3 regions of the Bradyrhizobium sp. MI1.7 genome follow, and region 1 is predicted to be linked to each of the others. Evidence: predicted binding sites of a transcription regulator. Region 1 holds the regulator's gene; each other region holds the start of a gene.
The links. The regulator LexA, encoded in region 1, represses DNA repair genes until DNA is damaged. The targets are predictions, from matches to a motif close to TGTTCNNNNTGTGTTCNG.
Positions count from the first base shown of each region.

Region 2: a site for LexA is predicted at 3,498-3,515, ahead of AC0L3X_RS41415 (DNA recombination protein RmuC). Genes of this name have one in related genera too.
Region 3: a site for LexA is predicted at 2,740-2,757, ahead of AC0L3X_RS04995 (single-stranded DNA-binding protein). Genes of this name have one in related genera too.

Region 1 covers NZ_JBVVPO010000003.1:250,775-256,336, forward strand. The annotation lists gene AC0L3X_RS05690 (alpha-hydroxy acid oxidase) at 267-1,400, shown strand; gene AC0L3X_RS05695 (HAD family hydrolase) at 1,414-2,040, shown strand; gene AC0L3X_RS05700 (hypothetical protein) at 2,238-2,390, shown strand; gene AC0L3X_RS05705 (molybdopterin molybdotransferase MoeA) at 2,622-3,833, shown strand; gene lexA (transcriptional repressor LexA) at 4,010-4,711, shown strand; gene AC0L3X_RS05715 (hypothetical protein) at 4,733-5,065, opposite strand; gene AC0L3X_RS05720 (hypothetical protein) at 5,312-5,562, shown strand, end outside.
Region 2 covers NZ_JBVVPO010000085.1:19,981-25,542, forward strand. The annotation lists gene recR (recombination mediator RecR) at 1-51, shown strand, start outside; gene AC0L3X_RS41405 (hypothetical protein) at 78-515, shown strand; gene AC0L3X_RS41410 (AmpG family muropeptide MFS transporter) at 658-2,022, opposite strand; gene AC0L3X_RS41415 (DNA recombination protein RmuC) at 2,267-3,466, opposite strand; gene def (peptide deformylase) at 3,638-4,162, shown strand; gene fmt (methionyl-tRNA formyltransferase) at 4,301-5,224, shown strand; gene truA (tRNA pseudouridine(38-40) synthase TruA) at 5,224-5,562, shown strand, end outside.
Region 3 covers NZ_JBVVPO010000003.1:97,016-102,577, reverse strand. The annotation lists gene AC0L3X_RS05010 (outer membrane protein) at 1-552, opposite strand, end outside; gene AC0L3X_RS05005 (outer membrane protein) at 777-1,466, opposite strand; gene AC0L3X_RS05000 (outer membrane protein) at 1,700-2,461, opposite strand; gene AC0L3X_RS04995 (single-stranded DNA-binding protein) at 2,911-3,411, shown strand; partial or broken gene AC0L3X_RS04990 (DUF2306 domain-containing protein) at 3,614-4,007, shown strand; gene gyrA (DNA gyrase subunit A) at 4,176-5,562, shown strand, end outside.

The DNA.
Region 1 (5,562 bases):
TGAGGCGCCATGCAAATGGCGATCCAGCCCGCTGTTCACAACACCATTCTGGTTTCTTCAAGGCCGGGACGCCACGCCGGCGGGTACATCGTAAAAATCCCTTCGCCCGGGCCTAAACTTTTGGCAACGTTCCGAAACCGTTTCGCGCAAGGCGGGAATCGACCCGGCCGGCCCACGCCTCGCAGCTATGCGATTTTAGGATGGTTTTGGAGGGCCGGACACGATACGCGATGACAATAACGCTTCAAATTCTCGGGAGGACAACAATGAATGACGCGCCCCGCATCCGGCCGGAAAGGAACGTCGAACTCGGCGCCAGCGCCGAGCCATTCCAGAACCTGCACGAATTCATCCGTAAGGCGCGCGCCAACCTCAACCAGAACGCCTGGGACTATATCGTCGGCGCCGCCGAGACCGAGACCACGATGCGCCGCAACCGCATGGCGCTGGACGAGATCGCCTTCCGGCCGCGCGTGCTGCGCGACGTCCGCGAGGTCGACGGCTCGGTCGAGCTGTTCGGGCGCCGGATGCGGCTGCCGGTGGTGCTGGCCCCTGTCGGCGCACTGGAGATCTTCGATCCGGATGGCGCGGCGAGCGTCGCCCGCGCCTGCGGCACCTTCGGCGCGGCGCACATGCTGAGCTCGGTGTCCGAGCCCGGCCTGGAGAAGACCGCCGAGGCCGCCCCTGATGCGCTGCGGCTCTATCAACTCTATGTGCGCGGCGACGACGATTTCGTCGCCGATGTCGTCAGCCGGAGCGAGAAGAACGCCTACGCCGCCTTCTGCCTGACCGTTGACACGGCCCATTACAGCCGTCGCGAACGTGACATTGCCAAGCGCTATGTTCGCGAGAGCCGCCTGCGCGCCACCGGCGGTGATTACCAGAAGGGCCTGGAGTGGCGGACCGTGAAGATGATCAAGGACAAGTTCAAGATCCCGCTCATCCTGAAGGGCATCGCCACCGCCGAGGACGCCCGGATCGCGGTCGATCACGGCGTCGAGTGGATCTACGTCTCCAACCATGGCGGCCGCCAGCTCGATCACGGCCGCGGCGCCATGCATGTGCTGCCCGAGATCGTCGACGCCGTGAAGGGACGCGCCAAGATCATGGTCGACGGCGGCTTCTGCCGCGGCACCGACATCGTCAAGGCGATCGCGGCGGGCGCGGACATGGTCGGCATCGGCCGGCTGCAATGCTGGGCATTGGCGGCGGCCGGCGAGGCCGGCGTGAGGCGAATGCTGGAGCTGCTCGAGGACGAGGTGCTGCGCTGCCTCGGCCTCTTGGGCGCCACCTCATTCGCCGAGGTCGACAAGTCCTGCCTGCACCAGGCGACTGCAACGAATGCGCCGAGCGTGTTCAGCGCGTTCCCGCTGTTCGACCATGACCCCTATCGATATTGAGTGAAAGGATGCAATGAGCTCGCTCTCTCCCGGCAGCGCGGACGCGCTGCTGTTCGATCTCGGGCGCGTCGTGCTCGACATCGATTTCTCCAAGGCGATCGCCTGCTGGGCGGGACATGCCGGCTGCAAGCCGGACGCCATCGTCGCGCGCTACGTGCGGGACAGCGAAGCCTACCGGCTGCACGAGGTCGGCAAGATCAGCGACGAGGCCTATTTTGACTCGCTGCGCGCCTCGCTCGGGATCGGCATTTCGGACGCGCAGTTCCTGGAGGGCTGGAACGCGATCTTCGCCGGCGAGATGCCCGACATCGCCGAGCTGCTGCCGCGTGCGGCGAAGCAGTTGCCGCTCTACGCCTTCTCCAACACCAACCGGCCGCATGTGGACCACTTCTCGAAGGAATATGCCGGCCTGCTCGGCCATTTCCGCGAGCTGTATCTGTCGTCCAGCATCGGCCTGCGCAAACCGGATGTGGAGGCCTTCGACCATGTCGTGGCCGCGATCGGCGTGCCGGCGAACCGTATCGTGTTCTTCGACGATCTTGCCGAGAACATCGAAGGAGCGCGGTCGCGCGGCCTGACCGCGGTCCACGTGACCTCGCCCCGCGACGTCGGGAATGCCCTCAAGGCGCTCGGAATCTGACCTCTGGCCGGCAAGCCGACGGGCCGCGAGTGGAACTATTTTGCCTGGGGGCGAGGAACCAAAACCCTTTGTGCATTTTTATACGGAGTTCCCGGAACGATTGCCCCTCTCGGGACTCATGAGTCCGTTGGGAATTCTACATCGGGCTTATCGTCGTGTTGGGCAAAACCTACCTTACCAAGCAAGCCTCTCTGCTGATGAAATTCGCCAGAACCACCTCGGATTCTGACCTCTCCGCAAAACTGATCAGCAAGGCCGCCGACCTGAAATCCCAGGCCGACCCGCTGCCTGACAAGGATCAGGGCCCCGCAGCGCCGGACGTCAGTCCGTACAAGCCGCCGGGGAGTTGACCGATGCTGGCCGTGGCTCTCGTCCTTCTCGTCCTCGCCATGGCCATCCTCGTACCGGTCTGTCTCGCCTTCTGGATCATGCCGCGGCGGACTTGATGCTCACCCTTCATCGCAGAGCGGATGACGCAGGATAAATCATCCTGCGCGGCCACTGTTTTGCCTCTGCGCCTGCACTCGGCTAGAACTCTCGCCGCCGATTTGCCCGAACGGGCCCAGCAGGAGTTTTCACCCGTGGCCCTGATGCCGGTTTCCGACGCGCTCGCTGCGGTGCTGGCGGGCGCAGAGCCGCTGCCTGAAGAGATGATCGCGCTCGACGCAGCCTTCCACCGCGTGCTCGCGCGCGACGTCGCCGCGCGGCGCACGCAGCCGCCGCAGGCGATGTCGGCAATGGACGGCTATGCGGTGCGCGCGGTCGATGCGGCGAAGATCGACTCCCAGCTCACCCTGATTGGCGAGGTCGCGGCGGGCCGCCCGTTTGCGGGATCGGTCGGCGCCGGCGAGGCCGTGCGTATCTTCACCGGCGGTGTCGTTCCCGATGGCGCTGATGCGGTCGTGATCCAGGAGGACACGATCGCGGACGGCAAGCGCATAACGATCAAGGAAGCTGCCGTAACGGGGCGGCACATCCGCCCCGCCGGCGTCGACTTCTCGGAAGGCGACGTGCTGCTGCGCAAAGGGGCCCGGCTCACCGAGCGCGACCTCGCGCTCGCCGCCGGCATGAATTACCCGCAACTGCCAGTCCGGCGACGCCCGAAGGTCGCGATCCTCGCGACCGGCGACGAGCTGGTGATGCCGGGTACGACGCCGGGCCACGGCCAGATCGTCTATTCCAACGGCTACGCCCTGCACGCGCTCGCCCGCAGCGAGGGCGCCGATACCATCGACCTCGGCGTTGCCGCCGATACGCTGGAGGCCACCACGGCCGGCATCGGCCGCGCGCGGGAGAGCGGCGCCGACATCCTGATCACGACCGGCGGCGCGTCGGTCGGGGACCACGATCTGGTCCAGCAGGCGCTGAGGGACGAAGGTATCTCGATGGCGTTCTGGAAGATCGCGATGCGGCCGGGCAAGCCGATGATGAACGGGCGGCTCGGCGCGATGCGCGTGATCGGCCTGCCCGGCAATCCCGTGTCATCCTACGTTTGCGGCTTCCTGTTCATGGTGCCGTTGATTCGCGCGCTTTCGGGCCGTTCGATGATTCATCACCGCCGCGAACGCGCGGTGCTCGGCCGCGATGTCGGCGCCAATGACCAGCGCGAGGATTACCTGCGCGCACGCCTCGAGCTGCGCGACGACGGCACGCTCGTCGCCCTTCCGGTCAATCACCAGGATTCCTCGCTGCTTGCGAATCTCGCTGCGGCACAGGCACTTCTCGTGCGCGCGCCATTCGCGTCGAAGGCCGAAGCCGGCACGCCTTGCGAGGTCTTGCGGCTGCCCGTCTGAGCGCTTCGTTCGCGTGCGTTCCGCGAACTTTGTCGCGTTCACGGTAAATTAAGCAGTTGCGGAACATGTATCGAACATATAGTGTCCGTTCATGATTTGTTTCGAGAATGTAGCGGCTTACTGCTGAATTCAGCGTCTCGGAATCGAACGACATCAACCGGGGGATTTTGGTCGAGATGTTAACGCGCAAACAATACGAGCTCCTGCGGTTCATCAGCGAACGACTGAAGGAAAGCGGCGTGCCGCCCTCCTTCGATGAGATGAAGGACGCGCTCGACCTGCGCTCGAAATCGGGCATCCATCGCCTGATCACCGCGCTCGAGGAGCGCGGCTTCATCCGGCGCCTGCCCAACCGGGCCCGCGCCATCGAGGTGATCAAGCTGCCCGAGCTTCAGGCCGCCGCCGGCAGCCGCCGCGGCTTCACGCCGAGCGTCATCGAAGGCAATCTCGGCAAGGTCCGCACGACTTCGAGCCCGCCGCCGGACGAGGGCGAGCGCCCCGTCGCGGTCCCCGTGATGGGCCGCATCGCGGCCGGTACGCCGATCGAGGCCTTGCAGACCCGCAGCCACACCATCAGCGTACCGCCTGACATGCTCGGCTCGGGCGAACATTACGCGCTCGAAGTGCGCGGCGATTCCATGGTCGAGGCCGGCATTCTCGACGGCGACATGGCGCTGATCCAGCGCAACGAGAGCGCCGATACCGGCGATATCGTGGTGGCGCTGATCGACGACGAGGAGGCGACGCTCAAGCGCTTCCGCCGCCGCGGCGCCTCGATCGCGCTCGAGCCCGCCAATGCGGCCTATGAGGTCCGCATTCTGCCGCCCAACCGGGTGAAGATCCAGGGCAAGCTGATCGGACTGTACCGGAAGTATTGATACCGAACGTGCCGGTATCGGTCATTTCGCGCCCCGCGCGCTTTCGATCGGCATCGCCGATCCGGGATTGGAGCGGACGATTGTCCGCTTCCGCTGGATAGTCTTTCTGGTTTCGCGCAGATTATCCGGCCCCTCCTCCAGCGGTACATCCTCGGCACGCCACACGAAGCAGCCCTGCTTCGCGGCCTTCAGGTTCGAGGAGAAGTCATGCGCCAGATCGTTCTGAGCACAGTTGCTGTGGCGCTGATCGCAGCATCGGCCGCGCAAGCCTTGGCCGCGCAATCGCGGCCCCATGCCCGCAAGGATACCGCCGTAAGCGAGCAAGTCCGCAAGGCCCTCGACGCCGTCGACCAACCGTCGCGGCCGGGCTGGCAATATTCCGGCTGGTCGGCGCCTGCGGGGCGCTGACACGCGCCTGCGGAATGCAAAGGGGCGGGCTTTGTTCCTGGTGGATTCGGGAAAGTTAATGTGATTGCGGCCTGCGGCGGCGAGCCGTAGATTTGCCTACAACCCGGCAGAACGTTTGGTATTTCCACTCTGATAGAGGCCTGCGCCTCGATTAAGAGACGTGGGTCGCTATCCCTGCATGAGGAGCACCCGATGTGTGACTACAGCCTGCATGCCGTCGCGTCGCGTCCCGCCGAAGTCGGCGAGACGATCGTCACGACAACCTTCCGCGGCACCTCGACGCGCGGCTTTGCCTCCGCGGCCGATCCGACCGTCGCGGTCTGCCTGCTCCCGGGAACGGAGCTCGCCTTCGCCGACAACGTCCGCTACGACAATCGCTGGATCTGGACGCGCACCGTCAATTCGCGCGTCGGCAAGTTCGGCAAGATCGATCCGCACATTCC
Region 2 (5,562 bases), on a different contig from region 1:
CTCGACGAAGGTACGCTATCGGCCGCGATGCGGCAGCGGACCCTGTTCTAGCCATCCAGACTTACGGAACGGACGACATGACGAAACTTTTCGCCACACGATCGGCTTTGGTCGCGACGATGATAATGCTGGCGACCCCGGCCATCTCCGCGCAGCAGGACGACGGGGCGCCGCCGCCGCCGAAGCCCGGCAAGCCGATCAGTGCCGGCGAGGTGCTCTCGGGCGAATTGAACGCAATGAAGGTGCGCGACATCAAAAATGCCGGCAAGCGGATTGCGATGTACCAGATCACCTCGGAGCCGCGTCGACTGCCGGCGCCGAACGGGCTGTGCAATCTCGAGACCGGTCCTGAGACGTTCCAGCTCGTCACTTCGAGCGACGCGCAGGCCACGCAGCTGAAATCCTTCGTCGGCAAGGCGATCTCGGTCAAGGTCGACGAAGTCGCCTGCGCCAGCGATCCCGGCCAGATGAGCGAAGCCGTGATCACGAAGTGGAGCCTGATCAAGAAGCAGTAGGGGGCGCGGCTCCAGCCGAGCTACCGTAGGGTGGGCAAAGGCGCAAAGCGCCGTGCCCACCATTCTCCCGGCGACGATTCAGGTGGTGGGCACGCTTCGCTTTGCCCACCCTACGGCATCGCGGGCGTGGCGCGTGCCGAGTTTAAACCCTCACCGGCCCCAGCGCCTCAAAGTGCCCGCGCTTCTGCAGCCAGGCCAGTAGCACCAGGCTCGGGATCGCCACCAGCACGCAGATCACGAAGAACAGCGGCCAGCCCGTCGTGTCCGCCACGAAGCCCGCACTCGCTGACAGATATGTGCGCCCGACCGCGGCGAGCGCGGTGAGCAGCGCGTATTGCGTCGCCGTGTGCAGCGGATTCTGACACAGCGCGGAGAGATAGGCGACGAAGATCACGGTGCCGATGGCGCTGGTAAAGTTCTCGCAGGTGATGGCAAAGGCCAGCGCCCATTGGCTGGTGCCGACGAATGCCAGCCAGGAGAAGGAGAGATTGGCGAGCGCCTGCACCACGCCGCCGATCCACAGGCTGGTCGCGAGCGAATAGCGCCGCGCGAGGAAGCCGCCGGCAAAGCCGCCGATCAGCGTTGCCGCGAGACCAACGCCCTTCACGATCGCCGCATAATCGTTGCGGGAAAAGCCGAGGTCGATCACGAACGGCGCGGTCATGGTGCCGGAGAAGGCGTCGGTGAACTTGAACAGCACGACGAAGGCGAGCGCGGCGAGCGCATCCTTGCGCGACAGGAATTCCGAGAAGGCTCCGATCGCCGCGTGCAGCACGCGCGCGAACGCCGTCTCGGTTTGTGTCGCGGCTTCCGCCCGCACCGATTGCTCGGGCTCTGTCGCGGCCAGCGCGGTGATCGTGCCGATCAGCACCATCGCCGCCATCACCACGTAGCCCCACATCCAGGCCGACGCGCGCGGAATGCCGGTGCCCTCGAAGCCGGACACGATGAACAGCGCGCCCGCGGTCGAGACCAGCATGCCGATGCGGTAGGCCGCGACGTAGGAAGCCATTCCGGCAGCCTGCTCGCTCTCCGGCAGGCTCTCGACGCGGAACGCGTCGACCACGATGTCCTGCGTCGAGGACGTCGTCGCGACCAGCAGCGCGCCGAGCGCGACGTAGAACGGCGAGCGCGCGGGATCGGTAAGCGCCAGCAGCAGGATCGCGATGATCAGCAGCAATTGCGAGAACAGCAGCCAACCGCGCCGCCGCCCGAACGCGCGAGTGAACAGCGGCACATGCAGCGCATCCACCAGCGGCGCCCACAGGAATTTCAGCGTGTAGGGCGTGCCGACCAGCGCAAACAGCCCGATGGTCTTGAGGTCGACCCCGGCCTCGCGCATCCACACCAGCAGCGTCGAGCCCGACAGCGCCAGCGGCAGCCCGGACGAGAAGCCGAGGAACAGCACGATCAGCACCCGCGGTTGCAGGTACACGGCCAGGCCATCGCGCCAGGACGTGGGGGCCGTGTCGGGGCTGGCAGGGGAGGTCGCGTCGGGTGCGGTCATGGGGAGGTGTTAGCAGATTCTGGCTGCCACAAGTGAGGTGTGGGGGGGGGGGGGGGGGCCGCCCGCGCCCCCCCCCGGGGGGAAAAAAAAAAACCACCCAGCCAGCACGGCGGGCCCGCCCCGCCCCCCCCCCGCTGCTCCCCCCCCCCCCCCCGCGCGCGGCGGGGGGCCTCCCCCCCCCCCCCCCCCCCCGCCCGCCCCCCCCCCCCCCCCCCCCCCCCCCCACGACAGTGTGCCTCAAAACTCACTCCCCCGCCTGGAGCTTCCTCGGGAACAGCTCCGCGGCACCGGTTGCCACCAGATGCGGCCCCTCCGGCGCATCGGTCTTGCTGAAATCGAGCTCCTCGATTCGCCCGGCGCGCTTCTCGATCTTGTCGGCGGAGATCAGCACCTGCCGCACGTCCTCGTTGGCGTCGGCAAAATGCTTCTGCAATTTCAGCACGCGGTCGCGCAGGCGTCCCAAATCGTCGCCGAGCTTGATCACCTCGGTGCGGATCTGGTCGGCGGCGTCGCGCATGCGCGCGTCTTTCATGATCTGCTGCATCACCTGGATCGCGAGCATCAGCAGCGAAGGCGACACCAGCACGACGCGGGCGCGATAGGCCTTCTGGATCACGTCGTCGAAACCGTCATGGATCTCGGCGTAGACCGATTCCGACGGCACGAACATCAGCGCCATCTCCTGGGTCTCGCCGGCGACGAGATATTTGTCGGCAATGTCGCTGACATGCTTCATCACGTCGCCGCGCAGCCGCTGCGTGGCGATGCGCTTCTCCTCGTCGGTGCGGGCGTCGTGCAGCGCGGTCATCGCCTCCAGCGGAAATTTTGCGTCGATGCAGAGCGGGCGCTGGTCGGGCAGGAACACCACGCAGTCCGGCCGCTTTCCCGTCGAGAGCGTGAACTGGAACTCGTAGGCGCCCTTCGGCAAGCCGTCCTGGACGATCGCCTCCATCCTTGCCTGGCCGAAGGCGCCGCGCGACTGCTTGTTGGCGAGCACGTCGCGCAGGGTCGTCACCTGCGTGGTGAGGTCGGTGAGGTTCTTGTGCGCGTTGTCGATGATGCCGAGCCGCTCGTGCAGGGCGCGCAGGCTCTCCATGGTGTTGCGGGTCGAGTGTTCCATGGATTGGCCGACCCGATGGGTCACCGAATCCAGCCGCTCGTTGACCGCGCGCGCCATGTCAGCCTGGCGGCCGGCCAGCGCCTGGGTCATGGCGTCGGCTCGGCCGGCAGCCTCGCTCTGGGCGTGCAGCACCTGGCTGAGGCGCTCCTCGAGCTCGTCCGCGCGGATGGCATTGGCCATGGCGAGTTCCGCGCCGCGCCGCCCGGATCGCGCGATCACGACCGCGATCACCAGCAGCAGGATGACGACGAGGGCGCCGAAGCCGATCAGCGCATCGATCGTGCGGACCGGCCAGTCGCCAGCCAGGAAAATGATCTCGTTCATGGCGGCCCTTGTAGCCGATTCGACACCCTCCGCGAACGAATAGCGAACGCTTATGGTTAATAGCCCCCTAATTTTTATGGTTAACGAAACCTGAAGTTTTATGGTTAGCGGAGGGTTAACGGAGTTCCTCGCCGCATTGACCGCATCCGGCATGCGGCTTAAATCGCGGCCATGGCCCTCAGAGAAATCATCATCCTGCCCGACAAGCAGCTGCGTCTGGTCTCCAAGCCGATCGAGAAGGTCACGACGGAGATCCGCAAGCTTGCTGACGACATGTTCGAGACCATGTACGACGCGCCCGGCATCGGGCTCGCGGCGATCCAGATCGCGCAGCCCTTGCGGCTGATCACCATGGACCTCGCCAAGCCTGACCCGGACGGCGAGACAAAGCCGGAGCCGCGTGTCTTCATCAACCCTGAAATCATCGCATCCTCCGAGGATCTGTCGGTCTACGAGGAAGGCTGCCTCTCGATTCCCGAATATTACGAGGAGGTCGAAAGGCCCGCGAAGGTGCGGGTGCGCTTCACCGACCTCGACGGCAAGGTGCACGAGGAGGACGCCGAAGGCCTCTACGCCACCTGCATCCAGCACGAGATCGACCATCTCAACGGCGTGCTGTTCGTCGACTATCTGTCAAAACTCAAGCGCGACCGCGTGATCAAGAAGTTCGAGAAAGCCGCCAAGCGCGCGGAGTAGCCACGTCCTCCGCCGTCATGCCCGGCCTTGTGCCGGGCATCCACGTTCTTTGCCGCCGCGAGCAGCGAGAACGTGGATGGCCGGGACAAGCCCGGCCATGACGAGTAACTTGCTCGTTCCCGAGGATTGTCTCGTCATATGTCTCTCCGCCTGATCTTCATGGGTACGCCCGATTTCTCCGTGCCGACGCTGCTCGAGCTGGTCTCGCACGGCCACGAGATCGCGGCGGTCTATACCCGCGCGCCCAAGCCCGGCGGACGGCGCGGCCTGCAATTGCAGCCGACTCCGGTCGAGGAAGCCGCGCGAAAGCTCGGCGTGCCCGTGCTGACGCCGAAGTCGTTGAAGCCGCCCGAAGCGCTCGACGAGTTTCGTGCCTTTGATGCGGATGCCGCCGTCGTCGTCGCCTACGGCATGATCCTGCCGCAGGCGATCCTCGATGCGCCAAAGCTCGGCTGTTACAATCTGCACGCTTCGCTGCTGCCGCGCTGGCGCGGCGCCGCGCCGATCAACCGCGCGATCATGGAAGGCGATGCGGAGAGCGGCGTCATGGTGATGAAGATGGATGTCGGTCTCGACACCGGTGACGTCGCCATGGCCGAGCGCATCGCGATTCCCGACAACATGACCGCGGTCGATCTGCATGACCGCCTCTCCCGGATCGGTGCCGATCTGATGGTGCGCGCGATGGCCGCGCTCGCCCGCGGCGGGCTCCAGCTCAAGAAGCAGAGCGAGGATGGCGTCACCTACGCCGCCAAGATCGACAAGGCCGAAGCGCGGATCGACTGGTCCAGGCCGGCGCGCGCTGTGCTGCGCCACATCCACGGCCTGTCGCCGTTTCCCGGCGCCTGGGCAGAGCTTGAGAATGCGCGCGTAAAAATCCTGCGCTGCGAGCTGGCGAAGGGCTCCGGTGCACCCGGAGAGGTGCTCGACGACCAGCTCACGATTGCCTGCGGTGAGGGCGCGATCCGCATCCTCGAGCTTCAGCGCGAGGGCAAGGCGCGGATGCAGGCCACGGACTTCCTGCGCGGCGTGCCTGTGAAGCCGCCGATGCGGCTGGCCTGATGCCCCGCTACAAGCTCACCATCGAATATGACGGCGCGCCGTTCTTCGGCTGGCAGGTGCAGGACACGCTGCCTTCCGTGCAGGGCGCGCTCGAAGCGGCGGTGAAGGCGATGACCGGCGCGGATCTGCGCGTGCACGGTGCGGGCCGCACCGATGCCGGCGTGCATGCGCGCGGCCAGGTCGCGCATGTCGACATCGACAAGCAGTTTCCGCCGGGCCGGTTTCGCGACGGACTGAACGCGCATCTGCGCCCGCATCCGATCGCGGTGCTGGAGGCCGAGATCGTCCTTGACACCTTCGAGGCACGCTTCTCGGCCGTGAAGCGGCACTACCGCTAC
Region 3 (5,562 bases), 150 kb from region 1:
GCCGACCGCGCCGCCCCAGCGCGTCTCGCTTGCGCTGTCGAGGACCACGCCGAACGCCGAGCCGTTGTACTTGGCATGCGTGACCGCCGCGCCACCCTTCACGTACCAGAGCACGTTGTTCCAGGCATAGCCGACTTGGCCGGTGAACAGGCCAATCGCGTCGATCTTGGTCTCGTTGACCAGCGGAGCAAGCGCCACGCTCGTATTCGAGCCCTTCAGATTGGCCCAGTCGCCCTGGGCTTCAAGGCCGAACACCCAGTTGGCCGACTGCCAGCGATAACCGACCTGGCCACCGACGACGCCGCCTGTCGCATTGTGACAGCCTTCAGCCGTGTCCGGACCCGCAATGCCGAAGATGTTGTTGACATCCCAGCAGTTGCGGCTCGAGGCGCCGCCGCCGTTGATGCCGAGATAGAAGCCGGACCAGTTGTAGATCGAGGCCACAGCAATGGGCGCCTTGGTGTAGGGGCGGGCCGCCAAATCGGCCGCCGAGGCGGGAGCCAACGCGCTGAGTGCGAACAGACTGGCCGAGGCCAGCAAAACCTTCTTCATTTCAATTCCCCAGTTTCGTTTCTCTTTGTCGGCGAAAAACGGCCGACCCAATGACCCAATCGATGTCATTGCTCTACACCATTGAAGCCGAAGGTTGTGTCACCGGGATGCCACAGCTCTCCCCGAAAAACGTTGGGAATCGGTTGGCCTGGATCTGGACGCGCGAAAACAAAAAGGCCGGCGCAAGGCCGGCCTTTCGTAACGCGGTGCGTTGGAAGCGAAGCTCAGTACTTCGCGACCACCGGGCCCCCGAAGTGATAGTTCACGCCGACCTGCACGGTGTGGAAGTTGAGCGTGCCGGTGGGCAGGGCGCCCGAGAAGTAGGTCTCGCCGCCGAGGCTGCGATAGAGGTACTCGCCCTTGACCGACCACTGCGGAGCGAAGAACGCCTCGACGCCCGCACCGACGGTCCAGCCGGAGTGCCACTTGCTGTCCGACGCGGTCAGGCCGAGAGCGGAGAGGGTGATCTTGTTGTCGATCCAGGCGTAGCCGCCGGTGCCGTAGAACAGGACCTGATTGACGGCGTAGCCGATACGGCCGCGCACGGTGCCCATGGCATCGGTCTTCGAGCTCGCCGTTGCGGTCACAACGCCGAATCCGGGAACAACAGTGGCGCCGGTCACCGAAGCGCTGACGTCAGCCCAGGAACCATCAGCCTCGACGCCGAACACGACGTTGCCGGTCTGCCAGTTGTAGCCGGCGGTGCCGCCGACGAAGCCACCCTTCATCTTCGGGTCGCCGGAACCGTTTTCCCAGGCGCCGCCGCCGACGATACCGAGGTAGAAGCCGGTCCAGTTGTAGACCGAGGCCACCGCCACCGGAGCCTTGGTGTAGGGGCGCGCCGCGAGATCAGCGGCCGAAGCCGGAGCAGCGAGAGCGAACAAACAGGCCGAAGCCAACAAAACCTTCTTCATTTTCAAACTAATCCCAGTCCCGGTTTCTGTTTTTGCCTTCCGTGCGTTCGGAAGGACATCGGACGCCGTGGTCCAACTGATGTCGTGCTTACATCAGCAAAGCCGCAAGTTGTGTCTCCCAAAAGCCACAATAATCGCAAAACGTAACGGTGACTGACCTATAATTCCCGTTGCCCACGCAAAAAGGCCGGCGCGAGGCCGGCCTTTGATCTCCAAGCGATCTCAGAGGGATATCAGTATCTTGCGATCATGGGGCCGCCCCAGCGGTAGTTCACGCGGACGAGGCCGATATCGACATCCTGGCTGATGCGATCGGAGCGTGTGGCGACGCCGAGCGGGGCGAAATTGCCGGATCCGGTGAAGCCGATGGTGCGGTTGCCGAGGAAGATGTGGTCGTACTCGAAGCCCACGGTCCAGTTCGGGGCGAATCCGAACTCGACGCCCGCACCCACGGTGCCGCCCCAACGGGTCTCGTTGGCCCGGTCGAACTCGAGGCCGCTGGCGACGTCGAAGCTGCGGTAGCGATCGCCGACGACGGCGCCGCCGCCCTTCACGTAGACCAGGACGTTGTTCCAGGCGTAACCGACCTGACCGGTAATCAGGCCGAAGGCGTTGATCTTCGAACGATCGCGCAGGCCGCTGATCGCACTGATGTTGTCACCCGAGAAATCGGCCCAGTTGCCCTGGCCTTCGAAGCCGAACACCCAGTTGGCTGACTGCCAGCGGTAGCCGACCTGGCCGCCGACCGTGCCGCCGGTCGCGTTGTGGCAGCCTTCGCCTACGAGAACGCCACCGCCGATATCGACGTCCCAGCACTTGTGGCTGGTGCCGCCGCCGCCGTTGATACCGATGTAGAAGCCGCTCCAGTCGTAGATGGTCGCGATCATCGGTGCCGGAGCCTTGGTGTAGGGACGCGCAGCGAGATCTGCCGCGCTTGCGGGAGCCGACAGCCCCAACGCGATTGCACCAATAGTACCAATCAAAATCTTATTCATTGCAGTCCCCCCTGTTTCTGACCGCTTTTCGAAGTCCCCGAAGCGGCTGATCAGGCGCGACGCCTATAAGAATCTAATTCCGCGGCAAGCGTAGCTTAGGCGGGAGGCGGAGTCCGTCTCCGGAATGCAACAGTCGGGCGGCATCTGAACTGCTTCTAACTTGATGAATGTTAAGCTGTTTCGCCGTCCTCAGGAATTCGGGGAAATTCCATTTGGCGCAGGCCGTCTTTGTGCCGCGCGGTGTCGTCTTGCCAACGCAACAAGGTGAGGGGTGTCATAAGAACAAATCTGGAACGAACCCGCCAGGGGTGCTATATATGGGGATAAGTGGAGGGGTGACGGGCCGATCCGTCCGCGCAAGCGTATAGGGTCGCGTCAACAGGTTGCAGAGGACGCGGGCGCGTCCCGGGCCTTCTAAAATTCAGTGGCATTCGGAGTGGAGAGCGGCGATGGCGGGAAGCGTCAACAAGGTCATTCTGGTTGGAAATCTCGGCAAGGATCCCGAAATCCGCCGCACCCAGGACGGGCGGCCGATCGCGAATTTGAGCATCGCCACCTCGGAGACCTGGCGCGACAAGAATAGCGGCGAGCGCAAGGAAAAGACCGAGTGGCATCGCGTCGTGATCTTCAATGAAGGGCTCTGCAAGGTCGCCGAGCAGTACCTGAAGAAGGGCGCGAAGGTTTACATCGAGGGCGCGCTCCAGACCCGCAAATGGACCGACCAGAGCGGCGCCGAGAAGTACTCCACCGAGGTCGTGCTCCAGGGCTTCAACTCGACCCTGACGATGCTCGACGGCCGCGGCGGCGGCGGTGGAGGCGGCAGCTTCGGCGACGAGCCGGGCGGCGATTTCGGCTCCTCCGGTCCCGTCAGCAGCGCGCCGCGCCGCGCTGTGGCCGCCGGCGGCGGCGGTGGCCGCAACAGCGACATGGACGACGACATCCCGTTCTGAGACGAGCGGGGGCGCTTCGCCCCTGATGTCACCTTGCTCGCGTAGAGCGACAGGTTTCCTTACGAATTGACGGGCAAGGCTCGGTTTTTCCGGGCTTGCCTCATGTGCTGCCTCAAGCCTTTGACGAGGCGTGATGTGAATGGTATTAACTTGATGTTAATCCTGTTCACATGGGTTGGCCGTCGATCGGAGAGACCCCTGCATGAGCGTTGCGCCGCTGCTTGAGGCCGCTCCAGCGATCCCGCTGCACGCCTTTGCCGCCATGGCCGCCTTCGTGCTCGGCCTTGTCCAGTTTGCTGCCCCCAAGGGAACGCTGCCGCACCGGACGATCGGCTGGATCTGGGTGGCGCTGATGGCGGTGGTGGCGGCCTCGTCGTTCTGGATCCACCAGATCCGTCGGGCCGTTCAGCCCGATCCATCTCCTGTCGATCTTCACGCTGGTGATGCTACCGCTCGCGGTGTGGCGGGCGCATACCCATCGGGTCGCCGATCACCGGCGTATCATGATCATGACGTTCGTCGGCGCGCTCGTCATTGCCGGGCTGTTCACGCTCGTGCCTGGACGGATCATGCACCGGGTGATTTTCGGAGCCTAGGACGTGGTTCCCGGCGGCTCATTCCGGCTTCGCTCGAGGCAGTGGTGCTGAGCTCGTAAGTCTCTGGAAAAACAGTCGGAAAAACCGCTTCCCCAGACCTCGCAAGGGTGGTTATCAGGGGGGCGATGCGCTATATGATTCCCAGATAAAATCTCACCGGATTTCCCCTTGGCTGACGACGACAACAAGCCCGGCGACCAGCCGGCGCAACCCTCGGACATTCGTCCCGTTTCCATCTACGAGGAGATGAAGAAGTCCTACCTCGATTACGCGATGAGCGTGATCGTGGCGCGTGCGCTGCCTGATGCGCGCGACGGGTTGAAGCCGGTTCATCGCCGCATCCTCTACTCGATGAACGAGCAGGGGCACACGCCCGACAAGAAGTACGTCAAGTCGGCGCGCGTGGTCGGTGACGTCATCGGTAAATATCATCCGCATGGCGACCAGTCGATCTACGACGCCATGGTCCGGATGGCGCAGGACTTCTCGATGCGCGTGCCGCTCATCGACGGCCAGGGCAATTTCGGCTCGGTCGACGGCGATCCCCCGGCCGCCTATCGGTACACCGAAGCGCGACTGACGAAGGTGGCGTTGGCTCTGCTGGCCGACATCGACAAGGACACCGTCGACTTCCAGCCGAACTACGACAACAACGAAACCGAGCCGTCGGTCCTGCCGGCCAAGTTCCCGAACCTCCTGGTCAACGGGGCGGGCGGCATCGCGGTCGGCATGGCCACCAACATCCCGCCGCACAATCTCGGCGAGGTCATCGACGCCTGCGTCGCGTTGATCGACAATCCTGCGCTCACCATCGAGGAACTCATCAACATCGTTCCGGGACCGGATTTCCCGACCGGCGGCGTCATTCTCGGACGCGCGGGCATCCGCGCCGCCTACCACCTCGGCCGCGGCTCCATCGTCATGCGCGGCAAGGTCGCGATCGAGACCATCCGCAAGGAGCGCGAGGCGATCATCATCACCGAGATTCCCTACCAGGTGAACAAGGCGACGATGGTGGAGCGCATCGCCGAGCTGGTCAAGGAAAAGAAGATCGAGGGCATCGGCGACCTGCGCGATGAATCCGACCGCGACGGCTACCGCGTCGTCGTCGAATTGAAGCGCGACGCCGTGCCGGATGTGGTGCTGAATCAGCTGTACCGATTCACGCCGCTGCAGACGAGCTTCGGCGTCAACATGGTGGCGCTCGACAGCGGCCGTCCGCGGATCATGCATCTGAAGGACCTGCTGGCGATCTTCGTCGACTTCCGCGAGCGGGTCGTCACGCGTCGCACCAAGTTCCTGCTCGCCAAGGCGCGCGATCGCGCCCACATCCTGGTTGGTCTGGCGATCGCGGTCGCCAATATCGACGAGATGATCCGCGTCATCCGGACCTCGCCCGACCCGACCACTGCCCGCGACACCCTGATGTCGCGCGACTGGCCGGCACGGGACGTCGAGGACATGCTGACGCTGATCGACGATCCGCGCCACCGCATCAGCGAGGACGGCACGATCCGGCTGTCGATGGAACAGGCGAGGGCCATTCTCGACCTGC